One region of the Lysinibacillus sp. GJ-1 genome, then DNA from elsewhere that is predicted to be linked to it. Evidence: predicted binding sites of a transcription regulator. Region 1 holds the regulator's gene; the other holds the start of a gene.
What was found. The regulator CtsR, encoded in region 1, represses protease genes until heat stress. The targets are predictions, from matches to a motif close to ATGGTCAATAAAGGTCAAACA.
Positions count from the first base shown of each region.

Region 2: a site for CtsR is predicted at 1,798-1,818, ahead of LO754_RS03200 (ATP-dependent Clp protease ATP-binding subunit). Genes of this name have one in related genera too.

Region 1 is NZ_CP088912.1:4,570,181-4,573,607, forward strand. Features, by position in the region: gene mcsB (protein-arginine kinase McsB) at 1-795, opposite strand, end outside; gene LO754_RS22780 (UvrB/UvrC motif-containing protein) at 792-1,334, opposite strand; gene LO754_RS22785 (CtsR family transcriptional regulator) at 1,348-1,818, opposite strand; gene LO754_RS22790 (DUF4870 domain-containing protein) at 2,067-2,372, opposite strand; gene LO754_RS22795 (class I SAM-dependent methyltransferase) at 2,497-3,174, shown strand; gene corA (magnesium/cobalt transporter CorA) at 3,335-3,427, shown strand, end outside.
Region 2 is NZ_CP088912.1:709,688-713,114, forward strand. Features, by position in the region: gene LO754_RS03185 (serine aminopeptidase domain-containing protein) at 1-364, shown strand, start outside; gene LO754_RS03190 (metal-sulfur cluster assembly factor) at 418-726, shown strand; gene LO754_RS03195 (Crp/Fnr family transcriptional regulator) at 919-1,614, opposite strand; gene LO754_RS03200 (ATP-dependent Clp protease ATP-binding subunit) at 1,871-3,427, shown strand, end outside.

The sequences.
Region 1 (3,427 bases):
GGCAAGTTCCGCTTTTTCCATTAGCTTATTTCTTGCCTGCCGTTCTTTTTGAATAATTTTTTCTGCAACACTTTGAATGTCTGCTAAAATATCTTCTTCTGTTTTACCTAGTGTAATCTGATTCGATACTTGGTAAACATTACCTAAATTTTCGCTACCTTCACCGTATATACCCCTGACAGTCATCCCTAAACGTGTCATTGCATTGATAATTTGATTCATCTGACCTGTCAGTGTAAGTGCGGGAAGGTGCATCATAACCGAAGCACGTAAGCCAGTACCAATATTCGTTGGGCAACTTGTTAAATAGCCGAAAGTATCTCGAAATGCATATGGCAAGGCTCCTTCTAAGGCACGATCAATTTTATTTGCTTCCTCGTATGCCTTCTGAAGTTGAAAACTCGCCGTCATACATTGAATGCGTAAATGGTCTTCTTCGTTCACCATAATGCAAATTGATTCATCTTCAGATAGCAACATGGAGCCGACTTGCTCTTTTTTCGCAAGCTGTGGACTAATTAAATGCTTTTCAACTAAAATTTGACGTTGTAACGGTGTTAAATCTTTTATGGAAAAATAAGAATATCTTTCTTGAAGTTTCGGACTGTCTTGAATGGCATGTGTCACAGCCTGCTCTACTTGTAACGCTTCATTTTCTGAAAAAACTAAAGGGAAACGATAGCCGTCTAAGTTTCGAGCAAGCCGAATGCGTGTACTGATGACGATATCTGAATAATCATCCTCCATTTCCATCCATGCAGGTGTAGCTCGCGCTAAAAACGATTCAATCATCATGACACATCACCACCTTCGAATTGTAGCTGCTGTTCGAGATTTTTTGCTTCGTCGCGAAGCTTCGCTGCTTCTTCAAACTGCTCCTCGTCAACAGCGGCCTTCATGCGTTTTCGAATATCTTCAATTTGCTTTTTAATGACAAAAACATTGCTTCGAGCACCAGGCATTTTTCCTATATGCTGTGGCCCCGCTTGAATGCGATTAAATAGCTTTGGCAAATGCTCACTAAATGTGTCATAGCAACTGGTACATCCAAATTTACCTTCTTTTAAAAATCGCTTATACGTAAATCCACATTGTGGACATGTTTGTTGCTGAGGTGGCGCTTGCTGTTTTTCACCAACTTTTTGCCATGTAGGTGAGCCAAACCAATTGGATAACAATTGTTGAATCGATACAGGCTCTTGTTTAAACTCTGCATGGAACGGATGGAACTGCGAGGCACAGACATCGCAATAATGGTGCTCCACCTTCTGCCCATTTTGAACTTGTGTCACAGTTACTGTCGCATTGCGCTGCTTGCAATGTTCGCAAATCATTTCCCTCACCTCTTTACTTTTGCTTTTCGTATTTTATAGTGGTTAACATCGCTCGCAAAATTTTCGCTCGAATGCTGTCCCGTAAAGGTAGCTGCAAATCTAAAGTCGAACGGTCAACCGCTGCTAACATTAATTTCGCTTCTCGCTTTGAAATAACCTGCTCGTCAATTAAACGATATACTAAATCCTCCGCCACTGTTTGCGAGGCTCCACCTTCAATTTGTAGGAGCACATCATCAATCAAATCAATTTGTGAGTTTGCACGGACACGTAAAATTCGAATGTATCCACCCCCACCTCGTTTACTTTCAACAAGGTAACCCCGCTCGGCTGTAAATCTTGTATTAATTACATAATTTATTTGTGAGGGCACACATTGAAATTTATCAGCAATTTCACTTCGTTTAATTTCAATATGCCCTTCTCCACCTAATTCAAGTACTTGCTTTAAGTAGCCTTCTATGATGTCTGAAATATTACGCATGTTAGGAATACACCTCGCTTACCTCACTGACTTTGACTATCTTTGACTATCTTTGAGTATATTATACAAAACGCTTAAAAATAATTGCAATTAATTCGCACAGAGAAATGTCTAAAGCAATTTTTATCGTTGATTGATTGTAAAAAAATTTTAACCACTCGAAAACGTACTTATCGTTTAATGTACCCTTTTTGCTTATAGAAAAAACGCAAGCATATGCTTTTTGCATATACTTGCGTCTTTATCAATTATACCCAGCGACCGACAATCGGATAACGCCAAGGTTCCTCTGAAATAGCCTTTACGATTCCGATAATTGGTACGATGTATACCATAGCGATAAATATTAGTAAGAAAGGTAAACCAATTAATACAATACTTAAAATGCTGGCAATGACAATTAGTACGCCCATTGCGATTTGGAACAATAAAGCTTGCACAGAAACGTTTTTCACTTCTTCTTCCGAACTAATTAAGAAAAATATAATCGGCACTAAAAATGGCGCAAAAAACGCACTGGCATGTATGATGACCTTAGACCATTTTGTTTCCATCTATTCAACCTTCCCTTTTTAATATGTCTTTTTATTAATACTATTATTTACGGAGCAATACGCTAAATAGTTTCAAATCGTTTCGACAATTTTAAAATTATTTTGAAAGGTATGTGATACACAGATGGAATTTAACAGCACACTTGCGAACGAATATGAAAAAGGCATTCGTCGTACTTTACCGAGTTACGATACGATGCTACGTTTAACGAAAACTTTTTATCAATCCGCTTTACAAGAGAATGCTAGTTTTTTAGTTGTTGGTTCAGGCAGTGGCAATGAAATACTACAGTTAGCTGAACAAAGGCCACAGTGGTCCTTTGTCGGTATCGATCCATCTGAAGCCATGTTGGAAATTGCAGAAAACCGTCTACATTCACTACCAAATGCGATTTCATTACTACAAGGCACCATGCTAACTGCACCAATCCCTGCAACAAAGTTTGATGCTGCTAGCTGTATACTTGTACTTCATTTTATTAATTCCTATGAGGAGAAGCTTGCTACATTAAAAGGGATTGCAAGCCATTTAAAATCAGGGGCACCATTTGTGCTTGTTTCTAAATATGGACAGCTTAACTCTTCTGAAACAGAGCTACAATTTGACCTATGGCGCGCATATTGGCAGCAGCACACAAAACTTTCCACTACTGATTTAGCTAGCATGGAGCAGTCCATTCGCTCGCTTTCATTTATGCGTGAAGATGACATTGTTACGCTTCTACAGCAGGCAGGCTTTACACAGCCATCACGATTTTTTGCAACGACATTATTTGGTGGTTGGATATGCTATAAAGAGTAAGGTTCCATCCCTTCCTGATGCATCCTAGCAACTTAGTGGTGTACTATAAGTACTACGGGTATTTGATCTGACGTTTCCCATGTCTTCTTTTACTTCTCACGCTTTGAAGGGAGACTTCGTGCTTATTTAAAATGAGATAAACAGATTTGAGGTGAATGCCGTGATTCGCACGATGGCCATGACGAAAGATCAACAATTAATAAAGGACTTTCCACTTGAAAACATTAAGCAAAACCATTACGAATGGTATTGG
Region 2 (3,427 bases), 830 kb from region 1:
AATATGTATGGGTAGTCCAACTTTTATTAAACTAGGAGCCTATCAATTACAGCAATTGGCTAAAAGTGGTGTAAAGTGGCCGATGTCAGAACAAGAAGTACAAAAAACAAACGCACTTCTCGCAACGTATGATATTAGTTTAACACCGGAACAGTTTGCTGGACGACCTGTGTTCTTTTGGCATGGTGAGCAAGATAAAACCGTACCATTTCAGGATACGTATGATTTTTATTGTTCATTACGTGCATATTATGAAGAAAATCCGAGCAATTTAAAATTTATTGCAGATAAACATGCTGGTCATGCCGTGACACGTGATGGTATGCTAGCAGCAACGGAATGGCTTGCACAGCATTTGGCATAATAAGAAGCATCTGCTATGATTAAGTTAACACTATGTTGGAAGGAGAAATACAAATGGATCAAGATATGAAAGACAGCATGCTAAGTGCATTAGAAAATGTAATTGACCCTGAGCTTGGTATTGATATCGTCAACTTAGGTTTAGTATATGATGTAGAGTTAGATGACGAAGGTTTAGCGACCGTTACAATGACACTGACTTCAATGGGATGCCCAATGGGACCAGTGATTGTTGATCAAGTGAATACAGCTTTAAGTGAACTACCAGAAGTGAAAAGTACAAATGTCAATATTGTATGGAATCCACCTTGGTCAAAAGATAAGATGTCTCGCTATGCGAAAATGGCGTTAGGCGTTCGTTAGTGGTTTCTTCTAGTGAATAAAAAATCCCTGCTTGCACATAACTGTAAGCGGGGATTTTATATTTAGCTTCCTTCATTTTTTGTTAACAGGCGGAATGTCGGATATACACGGGCATTCTGAAGGGAATTAGTTCAAGCCCCCTGTGAATATATGAAGAAAAAACCAAGATGCAATAAAAGGCTAATTGTTAAATCAATCAATACGGCAAATTTGCAATGGACAATTTTCACAAGCAATTTCATCTTTTAAATATTGCAAATCTATAATCGTAATATAGCCTTTTTCGAAGGATAGAATATGATGCTTTTTTAAATCGTTCAACATACGGTTAATCATTTCTCTACTTGTTGCACACAAGTTCGCAATCTCAGAGTTTGTTAATGGAAAATCAATAAAAATTGACCCATCTTCTAATGGCTGACCGTACGTATTCGAAAGGCGAATAAGCGTTGAAAATAAAGCACCTTTTTTACCGTTTAATACTAAATCGCGTAGACGACTTTGGTATTTTAAATTTTCTGTTTGCAACCACTTCATATACTCTACCATTAATTGCGGTTGCTCAACTAATAGGTGCTCTAATGATTTACGACTTAAAACATATAACGTGGAAGATTCTAAAACTTTTGCCGTCATCGAAAAATACGTGAGGTTACAAAATAATGAACCCTCGCCAATTATACTATCAGGACCGCAAATTCGAACGGTTAATTCTTTGCCGCTCTCGGTTTCCTGACTAATCGAAATAGCGCCTGTTTTAATATAATATATTTCTTTAGCACGTTCTCCTTCTAAGAAAATTTTACTATCCTTATTCACTTTGATGAAAACGCCATTATTTTGAAAAAGAGCCTTTATTTTCTCTTGTGTACTATCCTTTAGTACCATATATCAAACACATCTCTTTCTTTTTGTAATAAAAATTACCTGTATTACAAAAGGATGATGATAATCATTTCGATATACTAAAACAACGAAACATACCACTATTATAGCGTAATTTCCCATTGGCCAGTGTAAAATTTTTGAGCTTTTTTTTTGCTTGGCTTTGTCGATTGTTGTAAAATAAAGTTAGTCAAAAAAGGTCAAACTTTCATAAAGCAAAATTAGGATAAAAATATGAAAAGGGAAGAGGAGTGCTATTATGCAATTTCAACAAACAGATGATAAAAAACCATTAGAGCAATTTGGTCGTAACTTAGTCGAAGAAGTAAAAAACGGCAAAATGGATCCCGTCATTGGGCGTGATGAAGAAATTCGTAATGTCATTCGAATTTTAACACGTAAAACAAAAAATAACCCTGTGTTAATTGGTGAACCTGGGGTTGGTAAAACAGCCATCGTAGAAGGCTTGGCACAACGTATTGTTAAAGGTGATGTGCCAGAAGGTTTAAAAGAGTGCGTGCTATATGAGCTGGATATGAGTGCATTAATAGCTGGTGCAAGTTATCGTGGGCAATTTGAAGAACGATTAAAAGGTGTGCTAAAAGAAGTGAAAGAATCTGAAGGGCGCATTATTTTATTTATCGATGAAATTCATACAATTGTTGGTGCGGGTAAAACGGATGGTGCAATGGATGCAGGTAATATGTTAAAGCCAATGCTTGCACGTGGTGAACTTCATTGTATAGGAGCGACTACATTAGACGAATATCGTATGTATATTGAAAAAGATCCTGCTTTAGAACGTCGCTTCCAACAAGTGCTTGTACGTGAACCATCTATTGAAGATACCGTTTCGATTTTACGTGGTTTAAAAGAACGTTTTGAACTACATCATGCAGTGCGCATTCATGACCGAGCAATTGTAGCTGCTGCTGAGCTTTCAAATCGCTATATTACGGAACGTTTTTTACCAGATAAAGCGATTGATTTAATCGATGAGGCATGTGCGATGATTCGAACAGAAATTGATTCGATGCCACAAGAGCTAGATGCGGTGACTCGTCGTATTATGCAGTTAGAAATTGAAGAACAAGCATTGCGTAAGGAAAAGGACGAGGCGAGTAAAAAACGCCTTGAACAATTACAAGAAGAGTTAACAAAGCTTAAAAGTTCATCCGAAGGCATGCGTCAACAATGGGAAGCAGAGAAAGAAACACTGCAAGGTATCCAGAAAAAACGTGAGTCACTAGATAAGTACCGCCGTGATTTAGACGAAGCGGAAAGTAAATATGATTTAAATAAAGCAGCGGAATTACGACATGGGAAAATTCCTGCACTTGAAAAAGAAATTCAAGAAATGGAAAAGCAATTAGAAAACGGTAGTGAGACACGTATTTTACGTGAAGAAGTGACTTCGGAAGAGATTGCTTCTATTGTATCTCGTTGGACAGGTATCCCTGTTACAAAGTTAGTTGAAGGGGAACGTGAGAAATTATTGCGTTTAAAAGATACGTTACATGAACGGGTGGTAGGGCAAGATAATGCTGTTCAACTTGTTACAGAAGCGGTTTGGCGTGCAAGAGCAGGCATTAAAGACCCACATCGTCCAATTGGTAGCTTCTTATTCCTAGGGCCAACGGGTGTTGGTAAAACAGAGCTAGCTAAAGCACTTGCTGCACAGCTATTTGATTCAGAGGAGCATTTTATTCGTATTGATATGAGTGAATATATGGAGAAACATAGTGTATCACGTCTCGTAGGTGCACCTCCAGGCTATATTGGCTATGAAGAAGGCGGTCAATTAACAGAAGCTGTT